Luteolibacter sp. LG18: one gene and its partners. The protein of the gene in region 3 binds, or shares a complex with, the protein of the main gene of each other region. Links are inferred from orthologs where the notes say so. Each region holds a gene or a part of one and is shown on either strand. Other genes may lie near its edges.

Region 1 (9,647 bases), 3.3 Mb from region 3 along the record:
GACCTGAAGTGATCTCCTTTTCCCTCTGCATCGCATGTCTTTGAAACAGTCCCTCGTCGCGCTCGGCTTCCTGTGCACGCCCGCGCTGGCGGCCGACCTCTACGTTACCCCGTCCGGAAAAGACACCAATCCCGGCACCCAGGCCGCGCCGCTGGCCACGCTCGATGGCGCCCGGCTGAAAGTCCGCCCGCTGGCGGGCAAGGAGAAGGTCACTGTTCATTTCGCCAAGGGGGTCTACTACCTGCCCGCCACCGTCCGCTTCACGGCGGAGGATTCCGGCGCGGAGGGAAAGCCCGTCATCTATGAAGGCGAGGACGGCGCGGTGATCAGCGGCGGCAGCCTGCTGAAGCTCGATTGGCAACCGGACGGCAACCGCTTCAAGGCGACCACGCCCGCCGGACTGGAAATGGACCAGCTTTGGATCAACGGTCGGCGCGAGCCGATGGCCCGCTTCCCGAACCGCGAGGAGGGCAAGAACCTCTTCGATGCCTGGGTGCTGGAGCACACCAGCACGCCCGATCCGGAAAAGGATCCGCTCAAGCCGGAACGCGTCGCCAGGTGGTCGAACCCCGCGGGAGCCTATCTCCACGCCATGCACATCTCGCTGTGGGGCGACATGCACTGGCTGGTGAAGGGCAAGAAGGCGGATGGCTCGCTGGACATGGAAGGCGGCTGGCAGAACAACCGCCCGTCCCGCATGCACCCGCGCTACCGGATGGTGGAGAATGTGTTCGAGGAACTCGACGCGCCGGGCGAGTGGTTCCACGACCGCGCGGCCAACACACTCTATTACCAGCCGCCCGCGGGCACGGACGTGAAATCCGCCGCCGTGGAAGTGGTGCGGTTGCCGCGGTTGCTCTCCTTCGAGGGCGAGCAGGGCAAACCGGTGAAGTTCATCGGCCTGCGCGGCCTGACGTTCCGCCACGCCGCCCGCACCTTCATGGCGAACAAGGAGCAGCTCCTGCGCACCGACTGGACCGTGTGCCGGGATGGCGCGGTGTTCCTCCAGGGCGCGGAGAACTGCGCGGTGGAAAGTTGCACCTTCGACCAGGTCGGCGGGAACACGGTTTTCGTGAACGACTACAACCGTCGTATCACCGTGCGGAGCTGTTACATCCACGACAGCGGCGCGAACGGCGTCGCCTTCGTCGGCAACCCGGAGGCCGTGCGCAGCCCGCTCTTCCGCTACGGTTCACAGGACTTCGCGAAGATCGACCGCACGCCCGGCCCGAAGAACGACCGCTACCCGGCCGATTGCCTGGTGGAGGATTGCCTGATCACCCGCACCGGCCGCGATGAAAAGCAGACCGCGCCGGTGGAGATCGACATCGCCGCGCGCATCACCGTGCGCCATTGCTCGCTCTACGATGTGCCGCGCGCCGGACTGAACATCGGCGACGGCTGCTTCGGCGGCCACGTGGTGGAAGACTGCGACATCTTCAACACCGTGCTCGAGACCGGCGACCACGGCTCGTTCAACTCGTGGGGCCGCGACCGTTTCTGGGACCCGGGCATCGGCAAGTTCTCCGCGGAGGTGGCGAAGGACCCCAGCCTGCCGTTCCTCGACGTGATCGAGCCGATCACGCTGCGCCACAACCGCTGGCGCTGCGACCACGGCTGGGACATCGACCTCGACGACGGCTCGACCCGCTACGTGATCGAGAACAACCTGCTGCTCAACGGCGGGCTGAAGATGCGCGAGGGCTACAAGCGGATCGCCCGCAACAACGTGATCGTGAACAACGCCCTCCACCCCCACTGCTGGCCGGTGGACAACGGCGACCTCTTCACCGGCAACATCGTTTCCGCCGCCTACAAGCCCGCCGCGATCCACGGCGGCAAGTGGGGCGAGACGGTGGACAAGAACCTCTTCACCACCAGCGACGCGGACCGGACGAAGTACGCGAAGAACGGCTGCGACGCGAACTCGATCGTGGGCGATGCGCTGTTCATCAACCCGGCCAAGGGTGACTTCCGCGTGAAGGACGGTTCACCCGCCTTCAAGATCGGCTTCAAGAACTTCCCGATGGACAACTTCGGCGTCACCAGCCCGAAGCTGAAGGCCATCGCCAAGACGCCGGACATCCCGGAACTGCGGAAGGCCGCCACGGAGGCCGCGGGCGCGGACGAGAAGCAGGTGACATGGATGGGTGCCCGGCTGCGCGACATTTCCGGCGAGGAGTTCTCCGCCTACGGCGTGAGCAAGGAATCTGGCGGCGTGGCCGTTGCCCAGGTTTCCGGCCCTCTCGCCCAAGCTGGATTCAAGCCCGGCGACCTGATCCAACAGGTCGAGGGCAAACCGGTTTCCAACCTCGCGGCCTTCAAGGCGGCGCTGGAGAAGCTCCCCGCGAAACCGGAAACCGCCTTCGGCATCATCCGCAACCAGATGCCCGCCACCCTCACGGTGAAGGGCAAGGTCGAGCCGTTGAAGTAGGCCTCACGGCGTTTCCTTCGGATCACGCTTCAGAAGCAGCATCACTCCCCGTGCGGGAACCGCCTCGTGGAGCGTGATCATCGTCTGGCCACCGGCCTTTTTGGTATCGTTGCTCAGTGTGGAGATCGTGGACACGTGGCCGATGGCGTTTCCGCAGGCATCGACAAGCGCCGCGCCACTGGAACCGGGAGCCCACTCGGTGCTGGCGTTCATGCGCAGCCGCACGGCGTCCTCGAACTTCATCGCGTCTCCGCTCTCGCCCTTCTTCCAGTAGAAACGGCTCACCACGCCTGCGCTGAAATAGCCGAGGTGACCGAAGGGCTCGCTGTAAAGGTAGGCGGCATCGCCCGGTGACACCTGGTCCTGCAGCGGCAGCGGTTCCAAGGCGGAGCCCTCGATCCGCAGCACCGCGGCATCCAGTTCCTTTTCCGCGGCGATCACCGAGGTGACCGCGTAGACCTTTTCCTCCGCGTCCACGGCGATCAGGTAGCCCTCCCGCATTTCATGATCCGGACGCACGCAGTGATGGCAGGTCACCACCGCGCCCTTGCGGTCGATGACGTAACCGCCCGCGAGGTTGAGGTGCCAGTGGTCGCACTTCGGGCACAGGTAGAACCAGCCGATGCGGACGAAGCCCTTGGTGGCGGCGATGGCCACGTCCCGGCTGACCAGCGGTTGGGTCTTGGCGGGAAGGAGCTCGACCGGTTCCGCCACCGGTTTTTCGACCAATTCGGCGATCTTCTCCTTCGACAGCAGCTTACCCGCGTCCTTGAGCGCCTCCGCCTGCTGGACGATGCCGGGGTTGTTCGAAAGCGGCACGCCGGGTTCGATCGGAACGCCGGGGGCCTGGGCGAAGGCGGGAAGCGCACCGGCCGCCAGCAGCACGGCACAAACGGAGGAAACGGATTTCAGAAACATCGGAGTCGAACGGTGAAACCTCCATTCCAAAACCGCCGGACCACCGAACGCCCGCCTTTTCTTCAAAATTGCATCCCACGCGAGGTGCTAAGGATTTCTCCGGATGGGTTTCACCCAAAAAAGAGACCCTCAACAGCGTTACCTGTTGAGGGTCAAATGGTGGAGGCGAGGGGAGTCGAACCCCTGTCCGAAACGCCTTCAGCACTGGCTTCTACACGTTTAGTCCGCGGTCTGGTGTTTCGGAAGGACTGGGCCCGCGAACGGCGTTGTCTTTCCTAGAAACCTGTTTGATCTCGACCGGACGCCCGGTTACCCGGCTTCCAGCCCAGCCTGTTGAGTGTCGTCTTCTCCCTTAACAGGCGTCAGGGGTCGGACGTGGCCGTCAATTAAGCAGCCAATGCGAGCTCGTGAGAGTCTGCATTTATTTGTTTTGATCGGCTTTTCAAGAGGCCAACCGATCAACCTCCACGTGCCACCAGCGCGTCAAACATCCCGTCGAAACCGGAACGCCCCCGTTTGCTGTGTGGGGTGAGGATACACCGCCCGGACCGGGGTTCAACCGGAATCCACGGATCCAGGCCGCGGATTTTCCCGCGCCGATTGATTCTGAGCCATCTGCGGCGCGGAAAAAGCACTTCCGGCTTGCTTCGACCCGCTCCGCCGCCTATCCCCCGCGCCAGCCATGGCCTCAACGCCCGTCATCAACCTCCGCAAGGGACACGCCGTCCGCCACAACAACGAAGTCTGCGTCGTCGTCAGCCACGAGCTGAAGACCCCGCCGCGCATGGCCTCCTACGTCCAGATGTCGATCCGGAGCGTGGGCACCAAGAAGATCTTCAATCTCCGCCTGACCTCGAACGACTCGATGGAAGGCGTGCTGCTCGAGCGCATCCCGCACGAGTATTCCTACAAGGACAGCAGCGGCTACCACTTCCTCAACCCGGAAACCTACGAGGATGCCGCCGTGTTCGAGGACATCGTGGAGCCGGTGAAGGATTACCTCATGGAGGGTTCCATCTACACTCTTCTGTTCACCGACGGCACCGTGGCCTCGATCGACCTTCCGGCCTCGATGGTCATGACCGTCACCGAATCCTCGGAAGGCGTGAAGGGCGACTCCGCCAACAACGTCTACAAGCCCGCCACCATGGAAACCGGCCTGATCGTGCAGGTGCCGCTTTTCATCAACGTCGGCGAGAAGATCAACGTGAAGACCGAGGACAACAGCTACCTCGGCCGCGCCTGATCCCAGCCCAGCCCCATTTTCCAAAGCCGGACTCCAACAGGGGTCCGGCTTTTTTGTTGGATCTGTTGGACGGCGAACCCTTGCGCCTTGTGAAACTTTTCACAAAGTGGCTTGCCGGGACGCGGAGCGGCCACTCATAGTTTGGATCGAATCTGGCGGGCTACGTTCCCGTCCGGGACCCATCGAGCCATGAGCGAAAACCCTTCTGCCACCGCGGAAAAGAAGCTGCCCAAGGACCTTGCCGCTGAAAAGGGCATGGTCAACGTCCAGATCGACGGCGTTTGGCACCAGTTTCCCCGGGGAACGCGCATGATCGAGGCCTGTTCCCAGGCGAACATCCACGTCCCGCGCTACTGCTACCACCCGAAGCTCTCCGCTCCCGGCAACTGCCGCATGTGCCTCGTGCAGATGGGCATGCCCCCCCGCCCCGCCCCCGGCCAAGAGCCGGCGCGCGATGAGGATGGCTATGAGATCATCGGCTGGATGCCGCGCCCGGTGATCGCCTGCGCGAACACGGTGGGCGAGAACATGGGCATCCGCACCCAGGGCGAGCTGGTGGAGAAATGCCGCGAGGGGGTGATGGAGTTCCTGCTCATCAACCACCCGCTGGATTGCCCGATCTGCGACCAAGCCGGCGAGTGCCGCCTCCAGGAATTTTCCGTCGAACACGGCCGCGGTTCGTCCCGGTTCGTGGACATGAAGGTGAAGAAGCCGAAGAACGTGGACATCGGTCCGCGGGTCCGGCTCGACGACGAGCGTTGCATCATGTGCAGCCGCTGCATCCGCTTCATGGACGAGGTGGCCGGTGATCCGGTGCTCGGATTCACCCAGCGCGGCACCCACACCACCCTCACGGTCCATCCGGGCCGCCTGCTGGACAGCAACTACTCGCTGAACACGGTCGACATCTGCCCGGTCGGTGCGCTGACCTCCAATGACTTCCGCTTCCAGATGCGTGTCTGGTTCCTGAAGGAAACCAAGTCCATCGACGTCAACTGCGGCACCGGCACCAACATCATCGTCTGGGCCCGCGGCAACAAGGTCCACCGCATCACCCCGCGCCGGAACGACGAGGTGAACTCGACCTGGATGCCGGACTCGCACCGCCTGGCCTTCCACGCGCTGGATTCCGACGCCCGCCTGACCGAGCCGCTGGTGAAGGTCAGCGGACCGCACACGCCGCTGGCGTGGAAGAACGCGCTGGAGATCGCTGCAAACAACCTCAAGACTTTCCAGTCCGGCGAGATCGCCATCGTCGCCTCCGGCCGGATGACCAACGAGGAGCTTTTCATGGCCCGCGCACTGGCCGCCGAGATCGGCACCAATGCGCTGGCGATCGTGCCGCGCCACGGCGAGGCCGACACCCTGCTGGTCGCCGCCGACCGCAACCCGAACACGACCGGCGCGAAGCTGGTGTGGGAAACGGAGGACCCCGCCGCCGCGCTGGCCAGCATCCGCTACGGCCTCGACAACGGCTCGATCAAGGCGCTCATCGCCCTTGGCGAGGACCTGCTCGGCGACGCCGGGTTCACCCGCGAACAGGTCGGCAAGGCCACCTTCCTTCTCCAGATGGCCACCCTGGCCAACCCCACCGCCGAACTCGCCACCGTGGTGCTGCCGTCCGCCGGCTTCACCGAGAAGCGCGGCTCGATGGTCAATCTCTCCGGCCGTCTCCAGCGCCTCAACCGCGCCGTCGAACCGCCCGCGGGTGCCCGCGACGACTGGGAAATCCTCCGCGACCTCGTCCTCACGCTGAGTGGCGAGAAGAACGAGGTTCACATGATCGAGGACGTCTTCAAGGCCATGGCCGAGGCGATTCCCGCGTTCAATGGACTCTCCCTTTCCAAGATCGGCGACCAAGGCAAACCGGTCGTCGAAACCGGCTACCAAATCCCGCTTCTCGTGAACGAGCGCGCCCGCAAGGCCGCTGGCATCATTAATGGTTAAAGGCTAGAGGTTAAAAGTTATTGGAAAGAGAAGCGATGGACCACGAATCATTGAGGACATTCGAAGATCTGGAATGCTGGAAAGCATGCCGGGAACTTCGTGTTTTCGTGGCGAGGACCATTTGCAAAGCCCTCCCGAAGGAAGAGAGCTTCCGACTGGGCGACCAAATTCTACGAGCTGCACGGTCCAGCACAGCCAATATCGCCGAGGGCTACGGTCGCTTCCACTACCTCGATAATGCGAAGTTTTGCTCCAACGCCCGGGGTTCCTGCTGGGAAGTAGTAGACCACCTCATTACCGCCCATGACGAAGGCATCATCGCCACGGACATGCTTGAGCAAGGACGTGCTCTCGCGGCAACGGCCATCGCGCTGCTAAACGGCTACATTTCGTATCTCCGGCGTGCATCACGGGAAAGAGACACCCAATAACCTCTAACCCATAACGTCTAACTTTCCCCATGGACCCGCTTCTTCTCACCATCCTCATCACGCTGGCGAAAATCATCGGCCTGACGTTCCTCGTCGTGCTGCCGTTGGTGCCGATCTCGGTTTACTTCGAGCGCCGTTTCTCCGCGGTCATCCAGGACCGCGTCGGCCCGAACCGGGTTGGCATTCCGCTCAGCCTGATCGGTCTGAAGGACTTCTCGTTCGCCGGTCTGATCCAGCCGATGGCGGACGGCGTGAAGCTGTTCTTGAAAGAGGACTTCACCCCGACTCATGTCCGCAAGGCCTTCTACTGGCTGGCTCCGGTGCTGACCGTGGCCCCCTCCCTGATCACGCTGGCCGTGATCCCCTTCGGTTCCTCCATCACCCTTGGCGGACAGAAGATTGACCTCGCCATCGCCAACCTCGACGTCGGTCCGCTGTTCATCTTTTCGATCGCCTCGCTCTCGGTTTACGGCATCACGCTCGCCGGGTGGTCTTCGAACTCGAAGTTCCCGTTCATCGGCGGCGTGCGCTCCACGGCCCAGATGATCTCCTACGAAATCTGCCTCGGCCTCTCGATCATCCCGGTGCTGCTCTATTTCGGCGACCTGAACCTCGGCAAGATCGTCCAGGAACAGTCCGAGCACGGCTGGCTGCTGCTGCCGTTCTGGGGCCATGACGCGGCCCATCCGCTGTCCTCGAAGCTGCTGTTCTGGATCCCGGCTTTCATTTCCTTCCTGATCTTCACGATCTCGATCTTCGCGGAAACCAACCGCATGCCCTTCGACCTTCCGGAATGCGAAACCGAACTCGTCGGCGGCTACCACACGGAGTACTCCTCGATGAAGTTCGCGATGTTCTTCATGGGTGAATACGCCGCGATGGTGGTGGGCTCCGCGCTGATCATTACCCTTTTCTTCGGCGGCTGGTCGGCGGGCCCGCTCGACCCATACATCAACGATTTCTCGTTGTTCGGCGCCAAGCTCGGCGGACTGCTCCATCTGGCGGTATTCCTGACCAAGCTCATCGTCTTCATCCTGTTCTTCATCCTCGTCCGCTGGACGGTACCCCGCTTCCGCTACGACCAGCTCATGAAGCTCGGTTGGGTGATCTTCTTCGAAGCCGCGCTGGTGAACGTCTTCCTCGCCGCCCTCGTCATCGCCGCACCTTACCTTTCCGCCGGGATCATCGTCCTCGGGTTCATCCTGCTGGTGATCCTCTGCGCCGCCATCATCTGGGTGGCGAAGGTGTCCGAGGAGCCATCCAAACCCAACTCGGGCCTTCTTGGACAGAACTGACCCGGGTTTAGGATTTAGTGCTTTAGATTTTAAATTTTCTTCCCATGGCTGTCATCAAGGTCAAACGCCCGCAACTGAGCTTCGGTGAGAAGGTCTACTTCGGCGCGCTCATCAAGGGCTTCCTGCTCACGATGAAGCACGCCGTCGATTCGATGCGCGGCAAGTCCCGCGGCGCGAAGGAACTGGCCTCGTCCGGCCTCGGCGTGACGATGCAGTATCCGGAACAGAAGTGGGACGAGCATCTGCCGGAGCACTACCGCGGCGCACCCGCGCTGGTGACGGACGAGCAGGGCCGTGAGCGCTGCGTGTCCTGCCAGCTCTGCGAGTTCATCTGCCCGCCGAAGGCGATCAAGATCACCCCGAGCGAGATTCCCGCCGAGGACCAATGGGCGAAGGTCGAGAAGCGCCCGCTGGAGTTCGACATCGACATGATCCGCTGCATCTACTGCGGCATGTGCGAGGAAGTCTGCCCGGAGCAGGCCATTTTCCTGCGCAAGGACTACGCCATCACCGGCCTGACCCGGCAGGACATGGTCCACAACAAGAAGAAGCTCTACGAAATCGGCGGTGTCCGCGAGGGCCTCGTCAACAAGTGGAACGAGCTGAAGTAAGCACCCGACGACCCATGAAAGCGATCTCCTCCTCCATCGTGGTAGCGGCCGGCGTATACGCCATGACCCAATCCATGCCGCTTCTGGCCATGCGGGCGGGCGGCGTCCTCCCGAGCCTCTTCGCTTTCGCAGCGTCCCTCGTGGTCATCGGCCTTGGGCTGACCGGCTGGTGGGCATCCTTGAAATACGACCGCTGAGATCCCTTTCCCCCATCACTCCCATGCCTTCCCCACTCTTCTGGATCTTCGCCCTGCTGATGCTGATCGGCGGCGTGGCCGTCCTCTGCTTCCGCAACCCGGTCTCGAGCGCGCTGTCGATGGTGGTGTCGTTCGTCGGCATCGCCGGCCTGTTCGTCGGGTTGGACGCCTACTTCACCGGCATCATCCAGATCCTGGTCTACGCGGGCGCGATCATGGTGTTGTTCCTGTTCATCATCATGCTGCTGGACCTCAAGGACGAGGTGAAGCGCAAGACGCGGATCGCGCCGATCGCTGCCGGGCTGGTGCTGGTGCTGGCCTTCGTCATCCAACTCGCGGGCGTGCTTTCCAGCACTCCGGACGTGCAGGCCCATAAGCTCGATCTCGCCAAGGGCGCTGCTTACTACGCGGAGCAAAAGAGCCCGAAGATCGCCGAGTCGCTCGCCCCGCAGGACCCGACCAAACCGGCGAAACTCCCGGACGTCCACATCGTCGGCCAGACCCTCTTCACCGGCTACAATCTGCCGCTCCAGATCCTCGGCGTGCTGCTGCTGGTCTCCACCGTCGG
Region 2 (9,748 bases), 3.4 Mb from region 3 along the record:
GGCGGAGTTTCGGAATGGGAAGACGAGCCTCTTTTCCCCGGCAAGGGGAATCGGATTGCTAGCCGGTGGCTAGGAGCGCAGCGACGCCCCCACCGGTTGGAGTGGATCGTTGGGTTCGCATGCCGGAGGCATGCAGGAGAGCTTCCTTTGCTCCTAGGCCTTCGAACGCCGCGAGTTCACGTGGAGCCGCGGACCAGCGATCGGAGGCTTGGACGACCTGGGGCTCTACCTGATGGTGGCCGGTGCCATGGCGACGATCCTGCGTCTGAAGGACTGTGGAAAGATCGCGAGAGAGGAGGCGGAATCTGAGCGCCGGAGGCAAGATCTCCTGTCGAAGATCCAAGCCCTCCAGCATCATCGAGATCGGCAGGATATAACCCGCTGACGGAGACCGATCCGCCTCCGTTGCTCACGCGATATCCGCGGTCACGGGCGCGCCGGGTTTGGTGGGCTCGTGGTCGAGGTAGCGGCGCTGGGCCTCGGTTTCCTCGTTGTGGGCCTTGCCGTCGTTCTCCGCGCTGGTGTCGGACAGCAGCTCCTCGCGGAACTTCGCCACCATGGCCTCCACCGGCCAGGAGCTGGCTTCACCGAAGGCGCAGATGGTGCGGCCGTCGATCTGGTAGGCCACGCTTTCGAGCGTCTCGATGTCCTTCGGCGAGGCCTCGCCGGTGACGAGACGGTCGGTGATCTTTTTCATCCACATCGAACCTTCGCGGCAGGGAGTGCATTGGCCGCAGGATTCGTGGGCGTAGAAGCTGTTGAGGTTGTTCAGCACCCATGAGATCTTGCGGGTGTCATCGAGCACGATCACGCCGCCGGAACCGGCCATCGAGCCGCAGGCAGCCAAGGTGTCGAAATCCATCTGGATGTCCCAGAATCCGAGATCCTTGGCGGAGCCGTCCGGGTTCTTGAGCTTGTAGGTCTCGTCGCAGCGCAGGATTTTCGACGAGGAGCCGCCGGGGATGACCGCCTTGAACTCGCGCCCATCCTTCGGGCCGCCGCACATGTCGTACAGTAGCTCGCGCATCGTGATTTTGCCGACCTCGACTTCGAAGTAACCCGGCTTCTTCACATCACCGGACACGCACAAGATGCGGGTGCCGGTGTTGCGGGCCACGCCGAGCTTCGCGTATTCGTCGCCGCCCATGCGGATGATGTGCTTCACGTGGCAAAGCGACTCCACGTTGTTCACGATCGTCGGGCTCATGTAGAGGCCGAGCGCGGCGGGGAAATACGGCGGCTTGATGCGCGGATAGGGGCGCTTGCCCTCCAGCGATTCGATCAGGCCGGTCTCTTCGCCGCAGATGTAGGCCCCCGCGCCGCGGTGGACGTAGATTTCCAGGTCGAAGCCGGAGCCGAGGATGTTCTTGCCGAGGAAACCGTGGGCGCGGGCCTCATCCAACGCCTTCTCCATCAGCACGGCGGCGGCGGGGAATTCCTCACGGAGATAGATGTAGGCGGTGTGCGCGCCGGTGGCGAAGCACGCGATCACCATGCCCTCGATGAGCTGGTGCGGGTCCTGGTGGACGATGTAGCGGTCCTTGAAGGTGCCCGGCTCGGACTCGTCGCCGTTGCAGATCAGGTAGACCGGCTTGGTGTTGTTCGGCGGGATGAAGGTCCACTTCATGCCCGTCGGGAAACCCGCGCCGCCGCGGCCGCGCAGGCCGGATTTTTTCACCTCTTCCGTGATGTCCTTCGGCGCCATCGTGAACGCCTTCTTCAGATCCTCGTAGCCACCGTCGGAGAGATAGGTCTGGATGGAGGGATCCCAGCCCTCCCGGTCGACGTTCTTGAAGATCAGGCGGTACTCGCGCGGATCGGGCTGCTTGCCGGCTTTGTAGGTGATCACGGAAATGGGCGGGTGAGGGGGGTTAGTGTCCGGCGGCGGAGTTCGCGGCGTTCGAGTAACTGTCGAGCAGGGCCTGGGCCTTGTCGGCGGTGATGCCGTCGTGGAAATCGTCGTTCACCATGCACACCGGAGCGGTGCCACAGGAGGCGAGGCATTCCGCGAACTCGACGGAGAACTTCCCGCACGGCGAAACCGAGACCGGATGATGATGGGAGTCCGAGGTGCTGCGATCGATGCCGGTGAGCTGGCAGAGCTTTTCCATCAGCTCGTAGGAGCCGCCCATCGCGCAGGAAAGCGTGCGGCAGACGCGGATGTGGTTCACGCCGGGAGCCGACTGGCGGAAGCCCGGGTAGAACGTCACCACCTCGGCGACCTTGATCGGTTCGATCCCGATCCGCTGCGCGGTCCACGCGATGGCTTCCGCCGAAAGATAGCCGTGGTGATGCTGGATGTAGTGCAGCAGCGGCAGCACCGCCGAGCGCTTCTGGTTGTCCGGGAACTGGGCCAGCCGCTTCACGGCCTCGGCTTCCAGCTCAGTCGTCACCGCGAAGGGAGCAAAGAATTTCGTCCCCGGGGTTTCGGGTGACGCGACGAGGTCTTCGACGTTGGAATGGGACATGGGATGGTGATTTTTTTAGCCGCAAAAAGGCGCAAGAGGCGCAAAAGTTCAGAGTGGAGCGCTTTCCGGATGAATTGGCAGTTCTTTGGAGAGGGCGTATTTGCGGATTTCGAGTTTGGAAGCTCCGAAGTTGATGAGCAGACCGTGTTCTTTCCGGCAGGCTCTCAGGTAACCCAAAAGTTGGGCGGTATGTTCGGGGGCGATGGTTCGGCAGGCTTTGATTTCGACGACCAATTCTCCAGCCACCACGAGATCAATTTCGAGATTGCCGAGCACCGTGCCGTCCTCGTCCATCACTTGCAATGGAACTTGTTGGACCGCCGGGATTCCTTTCTTGGAGGGGCGATGGAGGAGTCCGTTTTCGTAAATGCTCTCCTTGTATCCGTGACGCAGGAAGCAGTGCAGCTCAAATGCGGTTTCCCGCACTTGGTCGCAGAGCTCGAATATGGATTCCTTTTGCGCCATTTGCGCCTTTTTGCGGCTAAAAAATCTTACCTGTCACACTCGCCCATGACGAAATCCAGCGAGCCGAGGATCGCAGGGATGTCGGACACCATGTGGCCGGGGAGCAGCTTCGAGGTGATCGAAAGGTTGCAGAAGGAGGGGCTGCGGATCTTGAGTCGATGCGGGACACCGCCGCCGGTCGAGTGGATGTAGAAACCGAGCTCGCCCTTCGGATTTTCCGCGCCGAAGTAGACCTCGCCCTTCGGAGCGTCGATGCCTTGGGTGGCGACGATGAAATGGTGGATCAGCTCCTCCATCGACATCAGCACGCGCTCCTTGTCCGGCAGCATGCTCTTCGTGTCGGCCAGGTTCACCGGGCCGGCGGGCATGGTGTTGAGCACCTGGCGGCAGATCCGGATCGACTGGCGCATTTCCTCCATGCGGATTTGGTAGCGCGCGTAGCAATCGCCCTCCTCGGCGATCGGGATGTCGAAGTCGTATTGCTCGTAGCCGAGGTAGGGACGGTCCTTGCGGAGGTCACGGCTCACGCCGGATGCACGCAGGTTCGGGCCGGTGAGGCCCCAGGCGATCGCCGCCTCCTTGCTGATGACCCCGATGTCGCACATGCGGTCGAGGTAGATCTTGTTCTTGTCGAGCAGCTTCGAGATTTCGTCGATGGTGATCTCGCACTCGTTGAGGAAGCGGCGGACCGCCTGCTCGAAGCCCGCGGGCATGTCGCGGAGCTGGCCGCCGACACGGGTGTAGGAGGTGGTGAAGCGGGCACCGGTGAGCTGCTCGCAGAGGTTGTAGATCTTCTCGCGCTCCGTGAAGGTGTAGAGGAACACGGTCATTGCGCCCACGTCCATGGCGCAGACGCCCACGCCGAGCATGTGGGAGGAAATGCGGGCCAGCTCACAGCACAGCACGCGCAGGGCCTGGCCGCGGGGCGGCAGGGTCCAGTCCATCAGCTTCTCCACCGCACAGGCGTAGGCCACGTTGTTCGCGAGCGGCGCGAGGTAGTCCAGCCGGTCCGTGTAGGGCACGAACTGGTTGTAGTGCATGTTCTCCGCGATCTTCTCATCGCCGCGGTGCAGGAACCCCACGTCCGGGTCCGCCTTTGTGATGATCTCGCCATCCAGCTCCAGCACCAACCGCAGCACGCCGTGGGTAGCCGGGTGGGAAGGGCCCATGTTGAGCACCATCTTTTCGCCCATCAGGTCGTCCGTCTCGGCGTGGTAATGGTCCGCCGCCGCGGCGGAGGCACGGGCGAGGGTATCGGGCGCTTCGAATTCGGTGGTACGGTTGCTCATGCCGGGGTTAAACCTAGGGAAATCTGTCTCGAAAGGCCCCCGGGCGGCAAGGGGTTTGTGAAATATTTCACAAGGGGCGATCCGGCATCCAAGACGCGCCCGCGGCTTCCGGAAATCACGGGTTCTTTTGAAGTCCAGTGGCGGAGAGAATCAGGTCGTCGCCGTTGTAGGGCACCTTGTCCGGGCCCGCCGACCGCAGCTCGATCCGCTGCCAGCCCTCGGGATGGACGATCACCGGGCTGCCCCAGCGGTCGAGCAACAGGCCGTCAGGGGAAAAGACCGGATGTCCCGCCGGGAGGAACACCGTGCGGTTCGGGTTCTCCCCGCGCAGGGCCGCTGCCAGATCCGCGTTGCCTCCGATGGGATTCTTCGACGGCTCCTTGATCACCGAGAAATAGCCGCCGAGCACGCGGTTCAGTTTCCGCAGGTCGTCGATGGGCGGGGAGGCCGGGTCGCCGTAGCCGGAAAGCAGGCCTTCCGCCGCGGTCGGCTTCGCCGGGGGAGTGGGGGCCGGCTGGCTCGGCGTGACCGGCGGAGGTGGAAGGATGGGCGTTGGTTTTTCGACCGGGCGCAGCACCAGCCAGAGGACGAACACCAGGATGGCGATCGCTCCGAGCCACTCATGCCATTTCCACGCGCGCATCTGGGAAGAATAGCCCTGACTTGTTTCAGGGAGAAGGGGCATTCTTGTCCCTTTTTCTCGAAGCTCGATTTCCACAAGGACAGGAATGTCCTTGCTCCCTGATCAAATCAGGAATCCCACCGGGTTCGTGGCGCTCGCTGGGTCGTAGAAGTTACGGATATTCGGCAGCACCTGGTCCATGTTGCCGTTGCTGACCCCGAACCACCGCAACAGCTCGCAGTAATACTGGTCCGCGGCCAGCTTCGGGAAAATCCGTCCGCCGCGGCCGATGTCGTCCGGCCCATCGATGGCCAGCGACGGGAAATTGCCCTTCACCGTGCCGCCTTGCACCGGACCGCCGAAGACGAACTGGTTGCCCGACCACGCGTGGTCCGTGCCCTGACCGTTCGAGCGCAGGGTCCGTCCGAAATCGGAGGCCGTGAACGTGATCACGTCGTTCGCCAGCCCCAGTGCCTCCAGCGATTTCTGATAGGCATAGAGCACCGCATCCAGCGTCAGCAGCATGCCGCGCTGGGTGTTGAGCAGTTCCGAGTGGTGGTCCCAGCCGCCGAACTCGATGAAGATCGTCTGCCGGGCCAGCTTGAGCTGGTCGCGGATGACGATCGTCTTGATTGCGGCCTGGAACTGTTGGGAGAGCCAATGGTTCGGGAAACCGGCGGCCGCGAACACCGAGGCGAGCGTGGTGCCGATCGCGTCGAACGATTGCTGGAACTGCGCGCCGCGTTCGATGCTGTTCGCCGTGATGCGGCCGTGGGTGCGCTGGAAAAGGCTCTGATAGTGCTCTTCGATCGGGCTGGCGACCACATCCTTCAGCGCCTGCTCCTTTGCCTGCTGGATCGCGGACTGGCCGCCGGTGCCGGTGATCGCCAGCGCGCCGCCGGGCGTGATCACAAACTGGCCCTCGCTGCGGCCGATCTGGAACGCGTTGTTCCCGGACAGCGAGAAATTCATCGGCATGTAGTAGCCGCCGGTTTGCTCCGTGTTCAGCGTCGAGTGGATCACGTCCGCCGCACGGCCGCCCCAGCCGGACAGCACCGACATACCCTGCGGCACCGAGGTCTGCCACTGCTCGATCTGGTCGCGGTGCGAGAACAGCGCCTTCGGCAGCGCGACGTTGCCATTGAGATACGCCTGCTTGTCCGGGATCGGTTCGATCAGCGTGCCGACGTTCGCGAGGAACGAGAGCCGCTTCTTCGAGGTGTCGCCACCGAGGCCGTTGAACATCTCCGCCAGACGCGTGCAGGCGGGATTTAGCCCGTATTGTCGCCCTTGGGCGTCGGTGTAATTGAGCGGCAGCAGTTGGTTCCGCGGGATCGCCAGGTTCGAGCGCGAGGCCGCGTATTCATCGTAGCCGCCGGGGGAGTCCCGCGGGATCAGGATGTTGAAGGTGTCGCAGCCTCCGGACAGGAACAGGCACACCAGCGCCTTCCGCTGGCCGCTGAAACCGCTGGCCGCCGCGGCGTGGTTCGCCATCGTCAGGTTCAGCAGGGTCGAAAGGATCGAGGTCGAACCGATCGCGGCGCAACTGGCTTCTCCAAGGAATTGTCGGCGTGAGCGCATGGGATATTCAGCGTTGGACGGCGCCCTCCGGGCAGGTCATCGCCAGCCACACGGCGAGCGCGACGCGGTCGTTCTGGTTGAGGTTCGGATCGTTCAGCCGGGTGATCAGGATCGAGCGCGTCCGCGCGGTCATGTTGCCGGCGCAGACCAGCAGGTTCACTTGATCGACCAAGGCTTCCGGGCTGGCGGCCACCAGCAGCGTCGCGTGGTAGTCGAGCGGATAGCGGTGGTCCCAGGCCGAGCGGAAGCCTTCGTGGAGGTAATCGAGCAGCAAGTTCGGGAACGACACCGAGGTGTAGGTGTTCACGAGCTGGAAGCCGGGGCTCACCAGCCCGGTGTTCCGGATCTCGCCGGGGGCCTGGTAGACCGGGGTGTAAAAGTTGAACACGCTCGGCGAGTTGAGCGGCTCCTGCGAGGTGAAGCCGTAGTAGGTGTCCGTCCAGTTCCACCAGGTGAAATCCGGATTGGTCTCCGTGACCTTGAACAGTCGGCCGAGATGCATGGTGCGGATCACCGGCTCGCGCATCTTGCCCTGGCCCGGAGAAACCGGGGCATTGCGCGCATCGGGATCGAGCAGGATTGCTTTCACCACCGCACCGAGATTGCCGCGTACGCCGCTGCCATCGTTCACGAACACATCCTGCACCCGCTTGACGTAGGCGGGGGACGGATTGTCCATCACCAGGAACTGGATGAGCTGGCGGGATACGAACGGCGGGGTGTTCGGATGGCGGAACAGGCAATCGACCGCGTCGATCACGTCCTGCATGCCGTTGGCCGCGGTTTCCTCGCGCTCCGGGAGGATGAAGCCGTGCAGCAGCGTCTTCTTCCCGAAGTCGTGGTATTCCGGATACATCACCATCGGCTTGGTGTAGTCGTCGTCGCTCCAGCCGCCGCCTTCCCAGCCGTAGGGAGCGTCGAAATAGAGGCCGGTGAACACGCGGGCCATCTCGGTGATGGTGCCGTTGTCGTAGGTCGGGATCGGCTCGCCGTTGCCATCCAGCTTGCGGGAACCATCGGGGTTCAGCTCCCACAGGCCGATGGAAAAGAGCTGCATCACCTCGCGGGCGAAGTTCTCGTCCGGGTAGCGCGGGATCGAGGGGTCGGCCTTCTGGTTGCCCACATGGCTCAGGTACCAGCCCATTGCCGGATGCAGCGCCACCTCGCGCAGCAGGGTGCCGTAGTTCCCCAGCGAGTTGCGGACCAGCGTGTCGTAGTAGTTCGCCATGCCCTCCGGCTTCTCCTCGAGCTGGGCATCGCGGCGGGACACCACCAGGATCTGGGACAGGGCGAAGGCCACCCGCTGGCGGAGCTGGTCCGGCGCGCCCACCGCGTTGCGGGCGAAGGGCGTGGTGACGTTGTTGCCGTAGACGAAGTTGTCGAGATCGTTGAAATTGTAGCTCTTATCCGCGTGCTGGCCGGCGGCGTCCGCCTTGATCGCCTTGATGTAGGGCTGCAAGTACGACGGCGGTAGTTGGAGCTGGGCGTCGATCCACGCCGCGTAGCCGGACTGCCGCACCGCGTCGATGTCCTGCGGCACCGGACCGAAGGTCGACTGCATCAGGAAACGCGCCGCCTGCACCGGCGAGGGCGTGCCCGCCACCGTGGTGCCCGGCGCGCCGCCGGAAGGCGAGGACCCCTGAACCTTCTGATAGAGCGCCAGCGCGTCGCCGGAGAGTGTCTGGCCGTTCGAACGCACGATCGATTGCCCCATCGAGTTCGCGCTGGTGGGGGAGGAACCGAGGACGTTCGTTTCGGTCCAATCCTCGACCCCGTCGCCATCCGTGTCCACCGGTGAAACCCGCGCCCGGTAAAAGCGTTTCGCGTCTCCCGAGGAAAGCGCGTGGGGCACTTTCACCTGGCGCACGCCATTCGAGACCGTGGAGGAGGGCAAGCCGGTGGCCGCGGCCCACGCGCCCAGCCCGGTGCCGGTTTCGATCACCTGCGCTTTCAGAGGCGCGTCCGTCCAGGACAACCACAGGTCGTCGGCCGCGGGCGTGGCGACCATTGCCAATTTGGAATTCGGATCGTCCGGGTTGGTGCCCGCCGCGCTCTCCTGCGCGTTGCTCATGCCGTCGCCATCGTCATCCGCTCCTGCCACGCGGGCGCGTCCGCCGCTCCACAGTAGCCAGGCGTCATTGAGCCCATCGCCATCGAGGTCGCCGATTGCGCCGCTGAACGTGAACGCGGCCGGCACGGAGGCGGCGGAAAGCGGATTGGTGCCCTGCGCCACTTCCAGCCCGTCGCTCGCGCCGTCACCGTCGGTATCGGCGTTGCGCGGGTTCGTGCCCGCGCGCCACTCGTCGCGGTTGTTCAGGCCGTCGCCATCCGTGTCCAGCGTCGCATCCGCGGCGCTGTTCGGGTTGAAGCTGTTGGCCGTTTCCCAGGCATCGGGAATGCCGTCCCGGTCCGTGTCCACCGTGGCGACGTTGGCGGAGGTGTAGTAGATCGAGACCCCCGGCTGGGTCAGCAGGCTCACGGCACCGGCGGTGTCATCGGCATCCGCCCAGGTGGTCGTTCCATTGAGCAAGGTGGCGTCTGCCGCGATGGCGGTGTTCGCCGTGGTGGTCCACGTGACCAGGTTGGTCGAGTTGGTGGTGTCCACGATCTTGAACGTCAGCGTCCACAGGTTCTCACTCAGGTTCTTCCGCACCGCGGTGAACTCGAAACGCAGCGGCATCGAGATGTCACCGGAGCCATGACCGCTGAATCCGAACTGCGCGGTCTTGTCCACCGGGAAGGTGTTCCAGTCACTGTTCCAGAAAGCGTTCCCCGAGGCATCGCCGAAGGTGTCCGACCCGCAGCGGAACCGGTAGGTCAGGCGACCGTTCACGTAGCGCAGCCCGATGCCGATCTGGCTCTCCCAACCCACGCCCGGTCTGCCGACGACGGCCTCGCACAGCATCGCCTCATCGCCATCCATCGCCCCGAGCATCGTGCGGTCGTGGTTCCACACCAAGCGGAATGGACCCGTCTTCCAACTCCAGGTCCGCGTGCCCAGTGTCCAATCTGGAACCGCGGGGGGCTTGCTGGTGTTGCTCTTCGGATCGGAGCCCGCCGCGCGTTCCGCGGCATCGGTGAATCCATCGTTGTCGCTGTCCGTGTCGTTCGCGAACGAGGGGAACGGGCTGCCATGCACCTCGTCGCCATCGAGCAGACCGTCGCCGTCGGTGTCCGCCAGCAGCGGATTCGCGTTGAACGAGGCTTCCTCGCCATCCTTGAGCCCGTCGTGGTCGGTGTCGGGGTCGTGCGGATCGGTGCCGGCCGTCAATTCCGCTGCATTGGTGAGTCCATCGGCATCGGCGTCCGCCGTCGCATCCGCG
Region 3 (9,492 bases):
TGATGTAATCGCGGCCGTAGGAAACCCCGTGGCCCGCGGGCAATGTCCGCACCAGCGTGATGCGGGATTTCAGGGACATCACCGTCTTCAAGCGGTCCTGGAATTCCGGCAGGGGTGAGACTCCGTAGAGCAGCAGTCCCGGCCGCACCAGGTTGCACGCGTGGTTGTCGTAGCCGAGCAGCCCCGCGCTGCTGGAAAGATGGCGCCAGTGGAAACGCTCCACGCCGCCCAATTCCCCGAGCACGCCTTCGAACACGGCGAACTGTTTCAACGTGAACTCCCGGTCCTCGTCCGCCGATGGCAGATGCGATCCCAGCCCCTCGATGACCAGGTGCTCCAGTGTGTCGAGCTCCGGCAGCAACGCGGGCAGACCCGCCGCCACGAAGCCGCCGCGGCCCATGCCGGTGTCCACCGAGATGTGCACCTTCAGCCGCACGCCCGCGTCCGCGGCCAGCTCGTTGAAATGTAGGGCCTCCTCCATCGAGGACAAACACGGCGTCCAATCCTGCGCCACGATCTCCGCACGCTCCTCGGCCCAGGTCGCACCCAGCAGATAAACCCGCGTCTTCACGCCCGCATGGCGGATGCGCCGCGCCTCACCGACATTGGCGACGCCAAAAAACTCGATCCCCTCCGCTTCCAGGGCCCGCGCCACTTCTTCCAAGCCGTGACCGTAGGCACCCGCCTTCACCACCGGCATCAGGTGGCAGCCACAGGCCTCGCGGGCCACGCCGAGATTGTGCCGGAGGGCGGACAAATCGACCTCCGCCCACGCACGGGGCGGCGAAGCAGGAACGGAAACACTCACGCCCGCCACCGTAATGAGCGCCCCGCCGCGGGCAAGCATGGGCACCACTGTTCAGGCCGGATTTCCACCACGCTGTGCAGGTGCCGCCGGTTCTACATCGGAATGCGGATCTCCACACTCTCCACATCCAGGATCATCGCGTCGCCGGGAAGCTCCAATGCCTCGAACACCGCTTGGCTGGCCGCGAACGCAACGGCGGCGTCAGTCGAATCCGCATAGGTGGTCATGATTTCCAACACGTCGACTTGATGGCGGCCATTCACTTTTCTCAACGCGTTCCGGATTCCAAAAGTCACCGCGGCCGCATAATAGGGTTCGGGATCCGGCTTCCCGCCCGGCGCCACACATCGCGCGAAAGAAATCGTGTTTCTCCCAGCGGGCTCGATGGAAAGCCGGACCAAGGCGAAGAAGCATCTGCCTCGGATCATCCGGGCCAACCTGTATTTCCCAATCGCCATCGCGGCCCAATCTAACCGGGAGAACCGCTCCGACAAGCCACAGGAGTATCCACATTCCCCTTCTTCACACTGGAAGAATCGGGCTCCAGCCACCACAGTGAAACCGCATGAGCATCTCTTCCGCGGACTACGAGAAACTCGGACAGTTCTACCTCGGTCGCGAATACGACCAGACCAGCAAGAAAGCCACGGACGACCTCGTCCTCTACGATTCGAAGGATCTCGTCACCCACGGCGTGGTCCTCGGCATGACCGGCTCCGGCAAGACCGGCCTTTGTCTCGCCGCCATCGAGGAGGCCGCGATGGACAACATCCCCGCCATCATCATCGATCCGAAGGGCGACATCTCCAACCTCCTGCTGACGTTCCCGAACCTCGCGCCGGAGGATTTCCGCCCGTGGATCAACGAGGACGACGCCGCGAAGAAGGGCGTGACTCCGGATGAGTTCGCCGCCCAGACCGCGGAGATGTGGAGGAAGGGCCTCGCCGACTGGGGCCAGACTCCGGAGCGCATCCAGCAGCTCCGCGACAAGGTCGACATCACCCTCTTCACCCCCGGCAGCAAGGCCGGCATCCCCGTTTCCATCCTCGCCTCGCTGGAGGCCCCGTCCGAGGAAGTGCTCGAAGACTCCGAGATCTACGGTGAACGCGTGGAGAGCACCGTGCTCTCGCTGCTCTCGCTGGTCGGCATCGATGCCGATCCGATCCAGAGCCCGGAAGCCGTGCTCCTCGCCGCCATTTTCCAGAACGAGTGGAAGAACGGCCGCAATGTCACCCTCGAGGGCCTCATCGCGCTGGTCCAGAAACCCGGCTTCGACAAGGTCGGCGTGATCGACCTCGAATCGTTCTATCCGCAGAAGACCCGCCAGGCGCTCGCGTTGAAATTCAACAACCTCGTCGCCTCGCCCGGCTTCGCCTCGTGGCTCGAGGGCCCGCCGCTCGACATCGGGCAGATGCTTCGCACGGACAGCGGCAAGCCGCGCCTCTCGATCTTCTCCATCGCCCACCTCGGCGATGCCGAGCGCATGTTCTTCGTCAGCCTGCTGCTCAACCAGACGCTCGCCTGGATGCGCACCCAGAACGGCACCACCTCGCTGCGCGCGCTGCTCTACATGGATGAGATCTACGGCTACCTGCCGCCGACCGCAAACCCGCCGTCGAAGAAGCCGCTGATGACCCTGCTCAAGCAAGGCCGCGCCTTCGGTCTGGGCTGCCTGCTCGCCACCCAGAACCCGGTCGACCTCGACTACAAGGCGCTCTCCAACATCGGCACCTGGTTCCTCGGCCGCCTGCAAACGGAGCGCGACAAGCTCCGCGTGCTCGATGGACTGGAAGGAGCCGCGGGCTCGCAGAACGCGAAGTTCGACCGCGACGAGATGGAGAAGCTCCTCTCGTCCCTCGGCAACCGCGTGTTCCTGATGAACAACGTCCACGAGGACCACCCCGTGCTGCTCCAGGTCCGCTGGGCGATGAGCTACCTCACCGGCCCGCTGACCCGGGCGCAGATCAAGACGCTGATGGATCCGAAACGCGGTGAGTTCGCCGCCGGCGGGGCCGCCGAAACCGTATCGGACAATCCGATGGCCGCGCCCCGCCCGGCCGCCGATGCCGCGGGCAGCCGCCCCGCGGTCGGCGTCGGTGTGGACGAGAAATTCGCGCCCGCATCCCGCGACGAGGACGGTATGGTTTACCGCCCCAACCTGCTCAAGGTCGGCGCGGTCCATTTCACCACCAAGGAAGGCGACTTCGCCCGCTCGGTGCGGCGGCTCAATGAACTCACCGACAAGGGCCCCTCGCCCACCCCGCTGCCGCCGCCCTTGAAGCCGGAAAACCTCGGCGGCGATCCCGCGCCCGGCATCGGCTTCGCGCCGCTACCCGGCTACGCGATGAACGCGGCGAACTACAAGCAGGTCGAGAAGGACTTCGCCGACGAACTCTACCGCAACGAACGCCTCGACATCTTCACCTGCGGGTCGCCCGAGGGCATTTCGAAACCCGGCGAGGCCGAAGCCGACTTCCGCCAGCGCCTCGCCCACGAAGGCCGTGAGGCCCGCGATGCCGCCGTGGAAAAGATCCGCCAGGATGCCGCGAAGAAGATCGCCTCGCTGGAGAGCAAGAAGACCACCGCCGAAGGCCAGCTCGCAAAGCAGAAGGCCGAGTCCCAGTCCGCCGTCATGCAAGCCGGGGTGTCCGTGCTCGGCGGTATCCTCGGGGCCGTGCTCGGACGGAAGAGCGGCATCAGCGGCCTGACCCGCACCGGCACCTCCGCCTTCGGCAAGGCCACCGGTGCCTACAAGCAGCACCAGGATGTGACCAATGCCGAGACCAAGGTCGAAGGCATCCAGTCCGAGATCGACGCGATCAACCAGTCCATCACCGACCAGATCGCCGCCCTCGACCAGAGCTTCACTCCGGAGGGGCTGGCGCTGGAAACCAAGTCGCTCAAACCCGGCAAGACCGACATCAAGGTCCAGGCCATCGCCCTGCTCTGGCTGCCCTACGACGAACGCGGCGACCGCGCCTGGTAACCGGCGGGGTGTAGGCAGTTTTGCCCACTACCGCATCCCGTGGAAAATCCGTAGCATGCCGATGGTCGATCTTCGGCCGCGGACTTCCCGGGTAATATGATGCAATGAACAGAGCTAAGGTGGCCGGATCACTCCGGTGGTCCGGCCACCTTCTCACAGCGATGCCGCACGCTCGCATGGTCAGCACCCTGACCTTTATACGACACCTCGATCTGCTATCCCGAAGGGATGATAGCCCCAGTAGCCGGTGGTTGAGGAACCTCGGCGACGACACCTTCGGCGACGCCCAGAGCGATGGCGTCGGAAGGTAAGCGGCAGACCAGCGCGGGATGCGCATCAAGGTCACGTCCGGACCGTCACGAGTACCGCAGGTCCTTCGAAGGATCGAGCTCGAAGTCCATCGCGAACTGGTTCACGGTGTTCGGCTTGATCACCGCTTCCATGAACTTGAGGTAGAACGGATCCTCCAGCGTGATCTTCAGCTTCTCCCGCGACTCGGTCTCGACGTCGTAGAAGAACTGCCACTCGGAGGCCTCGTCCACATTGCGGCCGGACTTCACGCTCAGCACCTCGGGGATTTTCAGGAGCAGGCTGCGCGTGGTACGCACCATGTCCTCCACCTTGGCGTCATCGACTTCGGGCTTCAGTTGGGAAAAAACGACGTGGAGGATCATCGGTGGTTCAGGACTTCCAGTTCAGAGCACCCTTCTTCAGCGCGTAGACGTAGGCGAAGGCCAGCACACCGGCGAATCCCGCCATGCTCACCAGCGCCGTCGGGCTGTTCGCGACCAGGTCCCGGAATTGGACCGCCCAAGGATACATGAAAACCACCTCGATATCGAAGATCACGAACAGCATCGCCACGAGGTAGAACTTCACCGAGAACCGTGGCGCACCGTCACCCACCGGCAACATGCCGCACTCGTAGGCGCTGTCCTTCGTCGCATTGCGTTTCGCGGAGCGACCGAGCACCACGCTGAGGGTCAGCGTGACCGCCGCGAAGCCGAGCGCGATGAGGATCTGGAAGAAGATCGGAAGGTAGTCCTGCAGCATGACGGTGAGTGTCCGGATATTGTCGGCCGCTGTGCCGGATGGATAGAAAAAAAACCCGCACCGGAGACCGATGCGGGTTTTAAAAAACAGGGAATGGCAAGCGGCTTCAGTCCTCCTGGGCTGCAGCATATTCGCTGGACGCTTCGCGCACGCGGGCAGTGCCCTTGTATTCCTTACCGATCTTCTCGACGAGACCGCGCGTCACCAGGTTTTGCAGCTTTTCATACGCGCGCAAACGGAGCATTTCCTCGCCGCCGCTGACCGCGTTCCGAACTTTCAGATTCTCGAAGACCCGTTCGAAGAGGTCGTTGAAACCAAACACCTTGCTCTCAGAAAGTACGTTCACGAGCTCGTCTGTGACATGGTCAGGGAGACGGCGCGAGAATCGAGTTCGTTTCGTGGTGGTTGCCATAACGGCGCGATAATACCACCCCTCTGTCACAAAAGCGACCCCAAAAATGAACTCCGATCCAGTGTTATTTAAAATAATTTACAAGACTTAAATTTCAACCTGGATTGTAATGGGGGCGGTTTTTACGCAGGAGCCATCTCCATAATCTGCTGCAAGCCTTTGGATTGTGGGTTTGGGTGAAAAGTTCGCGCCGGAGTCAAGGTGGGTTTGGGCGGGTCCGGACCGGTCATAAAATACTTCATCCCGTGCAAATCGCGAGAAGGGAATTGACGGTTAGAGACCCCTCGCCAAGGTGACCTCGTGATCGCGCGACTTCGCGGAACAGTGCTGGAAGCCTATCCGAACCGGCTGGTGGTGGATGTGCAGGGGGTGGGATACGAGGTGCATGTGCCGCTTTCCACCTTCGACCGTCTGCATGCCGCGGAAGGACTGCCGGTGGATCTCCGCACCCACCTTCACATCCGCGAAACCGCCCACACGCTCTACGGCTTCTCCTCGGAGGAGGAGCGCGACGTGTTCCTGCTGCTGATCGACCGCGTCAGCGGCATCGGCCCGGCGATCGCGATGGCCGTCCTCAGCGGCATGCCGGTCCCGGCTTTCAAGACCGCCGTGGTGCAGAACGACGTCACCGCCCTGTCCCGGGTGAAGGGCGTCGGCAAGAAGACCGCCGAGCGTATTGTGCTGGAACTCAAGGACAAGGTCGGTGTGGTCGATACTTGGCAAGACGCCGCCGCCGGCCAGATGAGCGCGGGCGCGGCCGATGCCGAGCTGGCGCTCATCGCGCTGGGCTACAAGCAGGTGGATGCCCGCAAGGCGGTCCGCAAGGTGCTGGATGCCGAGCCCGGTGCCGCCACCGAGGCCCTCGTCCGCGGCGCGCTGCGCCACCTCCAAGGCTGAGCCGAGATTTTCCTCCCCGCATGTCCCTGACCCTTTCCCAACTCCAGGCCGCGCTGCCAAAGGGCGGCCTGTTCGGCGGTGGCACGTGGCGCTGGTCGCCGGAACCGCTGAAGCTCAGCGCGACCGAGGCCCGCGCGATCACCCGGCTGGGTTACCCGCTGGCCCAGTTCCAGAAGGCGAGCGACGCCATCTACCGCCGCAGCGCGAACGGCAAGCTGCCGGGCTGGATCGCCGAGCTGCTCGATGTCGGCAAGCCGGAGTGGATGGTCCGCCAGCAACGCCACCCCGGCACCGCGGACCAATTGCCACGCGTGATCCGCCCCGACCTGATCCTCGGCCACGATGGCTTCGCCGTCACCGAGCTGGACAGCGTGCCCGGCGGCATCGGCACCACCGCCTGGCTGTCCCGCGTCTATGCGGACGCCGGATTCGACGTGCTCGGCGGCCGCGATGGCATGATCGAGGGTTTCCGGTCCCTGATGCCGGAGGGCGGCGCGATCCTCGTGTCCGAGGAAGCCGGTGACTATCGCCCGGAAATGCAGTGGCTGGCCGGGGAACTCGGCGCGGCCTGGGAAGTGATCTCCGCTGAGGAATACGAGCCTGACGGTCGCACGCTCTACCGCTTCTTCGAGCTCTTCGACTGGGAAGCGATCCCCGCTGCCCGCCGCCTCGCGGAAAAGGCCAGCGCGGGGGAAATCACGCTCTCCTCGCCCTTCAAGCCCCACCTCGAGGACAAGCTCTGGCTCGCCCTGCTGTGGGCTCCCGGCCTGCGCAAGATCTGGGACCAATCGATGCGCCAGAACCACCTCACGCGCCTGCGCGAGCTGGTGCCTTTCGGCTGGGTGCTCGATCCCACCCCGCTGCCGCCCCACGCGGCGCTGCCGAAACTCGACGTGAACTCATGGGACGAGGTCGCCGCCTTCAGCCAGAAGGAACGCCAGCTCGTCCTGAAAATCAGCGGCTTCCACGAAACCGCCTGGGGTTCCCGCGGCGTCCACATCGGCCACGACCTGCCCGGCAGCGAATGGCGCGCCCGCATCGACGAGGCCCTCGCTTCCGCCGACGAGCAACCGTGGCTGCTCCAGGAATTCCGCGAAGGCCGCCTGATCGACCATCCCGTCTTCGCCGCCGATGGTTCGGTGGAAATGATGCGCGGCCGGGCGCGGCTGTGCCCCTACTTCTTCACCGACGACGCCGGGGAAACCACCTTCGCCGGCTGTCTCGCCACCCTCGTCCCCGCGGACAAGAAGAAGATCCACGGCATGACCGACGGCGTGCTGGTGCCGGTGATGGTGGGGTAGTTGGAACTGGTTCCAATTCCGGCTGGGCAATCCCGCCCTCACCTGCCGCCGCGATTGCTCTAAAATCTCACCCGCGAGAACTCTTGATCCCAAAGGGATCGCAGCGTCGGTGCCGAACCCGGGACCGGAACCGCACCGAATCGGGAGGATTCACCCCGTCCACGCTCTCACGAGCGCGGCTACTCAGAGCTTACCCTACAAAAGGAAACGGCCCGGACTTTCGTCCGGACCGCTTACGTCATGAAACCTCGACGTGGAAGGGGTCTGAAAATTTTAGACGAGGCCAGCGGCCTTGAGCGTCGCGTAGGCACCGTTCTTGTTGACGGTCTTGAGCGCTCGGCAGCTCAGCTTGACGCGCACGAAGCGGTTCAGCTCCGGCACCCAGATGCGCTTGGTCTGAAGGTTCGGCGAAACGGTGCGCTTCACGACCTTGGTGACGTGGCGGCCGATACCACCTTTTTTCTTCGCGAGGCCGGAGCGGTGAATTTTACCACCGGAGCGGACGCGGGTTCCTCGGATGCTGCAGATACGTGCCATGGTCGTGGTCGGAAAGGGATTGCGGGGCACGGAGTCTGACTCCGGAGGCCTTTTGGTCAAGGGAAATCCTGTTTCAATTTCCGAGGGCAAGGGTTTCAGGGCATTCGACGGCAACGCCGAGGTGGCTCGAAACCAAAATACAGCGGAGGCTAACGTGGGGGTACAGCGATTGCAAGGCAGTTCGATAAGCCGCCATCTGAAACCCGTGGCGGGCCACCAGTTCGGCCGCCGATTCGACCCCGTCGGTCTTGAAATCGAGGATTTCCAGCGCCTCCACCCGCCCTTCCGGGCCGCGAAACACATGCAACCGGTCGATCACCCCGCTCATCCAGGCACCGCCGACGATCGCCTCCAGCGGTTGCTCCCGCAGCAAGTCCACCGTCCGCCCGTCCCGCCGGAACAGGGCCGCCACCTCCGGACTCTCCAGCAAGGCGGCCACCGCCCGGCCGCCCTCGTCCGGTGGCAAGGTGGGTTCCGCCTCATCGATCCAGCCCACCCGTTCGAACGCGGCGTGCACCGCCGTGCCGAACCGCAGGGCCTCCGGCGAACCACCGGCGTGCCCGCCCGCTCCGGACGGGCTCAAGCGCTCCCGGCGCGGCACCGCCGCCCCCAGCGCGGGAATCTCCGGCACGGCCTTGGTTTCCCGGGCGGGCACAGCCTCGAACCACCGCGGGTCGCCGGATTGGAACTCCACGCCCACCGAGCGCGCGATCCAATTGGCGGGCGAGGTCCAGTCATCGGCATTCTTCCGACTCTTTGGCACTTGCGGCAGCAGCACGTGCAGGCCGCGTTTCGCCCGGGTCAGCGCCACATAAACCATGCACAGGGTCTCGTAGCGCTGGTCATCGGCCCAGCGCTCCTCGGCCTCCCTCAGCGGTGCGACCAGATCCCGCACCCACCGGGCGGGCGGCTCCAGCAGCCACGCCGTCCCGGCATGGGCCCCGCGGGCCACCTCGAAATTCCCTCGGTCCGGCACCTGGCTGTCCTCGACCTCCGGCAGCACCACGACATCGAACCCGAGGCCCTTCGACTTGTGGATCGTCATCACCTGCACCGCCGCGGCGCCGGGGCTCTGGGCAATCTCCAGATCCGCCAGCCAGCGCGCCGCTTCCCGCACGGTGGAGGTCCCGCCCGCGTCGAACTCCGCCAGCGCGCCGATCACGTCCCCGGCGCGGCGCTGGGAAAACTCGGATAGACCCGCCCACAGCGGTTCGATCACCTTCCCCGCCATGGCCGCGAATCCCTCCGCCTGCGCCTCCAGCAGCAGGCCTTCCCAAATCGCATACCAACCGCCCTCGAACCTCGCCTCGACCACACTCCACAGCGGCGACATCCGCACCACCTCGCCGGCGTAAGCATCCGCCGGATCGGCCAGCCATTTCACGAGGTGGAACAGCGCCACGCCCACCGCGTTGTCCTCCACCGGATGGCGGCGGCCTTCCTCAATCACGTCGAACCCGTTTTCGCGCAAAAGGGCGGCGACCTCCCGCACCTGCGA

Evidence for each region.
Region 1: the proteins of llg_RS10090 (region 3) and llg_RS22630 are in contact, whole or in part, in a cryo-EM structure (PDB 6KHJ), measured with the Thermosynechococcus vestitus proteins. The link is inferred for Luteolibacter sp. LG18 from one-to-one orthologs. Residues at the interface, in WP_126986108.1 of Thermosynechococcus vestitus: Gly6, Tyr7, Glu8, Tyr9, Phe10, Gly12, Phe13, Leu14, Ile16, Cys17, Ser18, Pro21, Ala24, Leu25, Ala27, Ser28, Leu31, Arg32, Pro33, Ser35, Arg40, Leu41, Thr42, Thr43, Tyr44, Glu45, Ile51, Gly53, Ala54, Trp55; in WP_126985484.1 of Thermosynechococcus vestitus: Gln8, Lys26, Trp29, Leu30, Pro33, Met34, Met37, Leu38, Leu83, Ile84, Phe85, Lys86, Glu87, Asp88, Val89, Leu90, Pro91, Ala92, Thr100, Ala104, Val107, Ile108, Phe111, Leu112, Tyr114, Ile115, Ile125, Ser126, Leu128, Phe133.
Region 2: the proteins of llg_RS10090 (region 3) and nuoD are in contact, whole or in part, in a cryo-EM structure (PDB 6ZJN), measured with the Thermus thermophilus proteins. The link is inferred for Luteolibacter sp. LG18 from one-to-one orthologs. Residues at the interface, in WP_096411116.1 of Thermus thermophilus: Glu45, Ser46, Asn48, Pro50, Ala51, Gly52, Glu53; in WP_223903221.1 of Thermus thermophilus: Met26, Thr27, Asn29, Gly31, Pro32, His34.

The regions. Positions count from the first base shown.
Region 1 is NZ_AP024600.1:5,696,252-5,705,898, forward strand. The notes cover bases 6,296-9,138. They hold llg_RS22630 (complex I subunit 1 family protein), read left to right. Parts: upstream 6,296-7,005; coding sequence 7,006-8,271; downstream 8,272-9,138. Other genes in these bases: llg_RS22625 (molybdopterin-dependent oxidoreductase), read left to right, coding at 6,296-6,545; llg_RS23035 (four helix bundle protein), read left to right, coding at 6,581-6,976; llg_RS22635 (NADH-quinone oxidoreductase subunit I), read left to right, coding at 8,316-8,882; llg_RS22640 (hypothetical protein), read left to right, coding at 8,897-9,079; llg_RS22645 (NADH-quinone oxidoreductase subunit J), read left to right, coding at 9,103-9,138. Also shown: llg_RS22600 (glycoside hydrolase family 95 protein), read left to right, coding at 1-12; llg_RS22605 (PDZ domain-containing protein), read left to right, coding at 35-2,434; llg_RS22610 (serine protease), read right to left, coding at 2,438-3,352; llg_RS22620 (elongation factor P), read left to right, coding at 4,035-4,598; more of llg_RS22625, read left to right, coding at 4,788-6,295; more of llg_RS22645, read left to right, coding at 9,139-9,647. UniProt on the Escherichia coli protein: NDH-1 shuttles electrons from NADH, via FMN and iron-sulfur (Fe-S) centers, to quinones in the respiratory chain. The immediate electron acceptor for the enzyme in this species is believed to be ubiquinone.
Region 2 is NZ_AP024600.1:5,764,778-5,774,525, reverse strand. The notes cover bases 2,092-5,035. They hold nuoD (NADH dehydrogenase (quinone) subunit D), read right to left. Parts: upstream 4,223-5,035; coding sequence 2,960-4,222; downstream 2,092-2,959. Other genes in these bases: llg_RS22870 (DUF1501 domain-containing protein), read right to left, coding at 4,968-5,035; llg_RS22875 (hypothetical protein), read right to left, coding at 4,338-4,865; llg_RS22885 (GxxExxY protein), read right to left, coding at 2,517-2,933; llg_RS22890 (NAD(P)H-dependent oxidoreductase subunit E), read right to left, coding at 2,092-2,468. Outside these bases: NADH-quinone oxidoreductase subunit NuoF, read right to left, coding at 410-1,855; more of llg_RS22890, read right to left, coding at 1,872-2,091; more of llg_RS22870, read right to left, coding at 5,036-6,425; llg_RS22865 (DUF1800 family protein), read right to left, coding at 6,433-9,748.
Region 3 is NZ_AP024600.1:2,408,710-2,418,201, reverse strand. The notes cover bases 3,162-5,849. They hold llg_RS10090 (NADH-quinone oxidoreductase subunit A), read right to left. Parts: upstream 4,848-5,849; coding sequence 4,476-4,847; downstream 3,162-4,475. Other genes in these bases: ruvA (Holliday junction branch migration protein RuvA), read left to right, coding at 5,560-5,849; llg_RS10085 (hypothetical protein), read right to left, coding at 4,954-5,259; llg_RS10095 (Dabb family protein), read right to left, coding at 4,151-4,468; llg_RS10100 (DUF87 domain-containing protein), read left to right, coding at 3,162-3,794. In the rest of the region: alr (alanine racemase), read right to left, coding at 1-847; llg_RS10105 (hypothetical protein), read right to left, coding at 901-1,209; more of llg_RS10100, read left to right, coding at 1,374-3,161; more of ruvA, read left to right, coding at 5,850-6,156; llg_RS10075 (hypothetical protein), read left to right, coding at 6,177-7,457; rpmB (50S ribosomal protein L28), read right to left, coding at 7,731-7,994; llg_RS10065 (UvrD-helicase domain-containing protein), read right to left, coding at 8,068-9,492. UniProt on the Escherichia coli protein: NDH-1 shuttles electrons from NADH, via FMN and iron-sulfur (Fe-S) centers, to quinones in the respiratory chain. The immediate electron acceptor for the enzyme in this species is believed to be ubiquinone.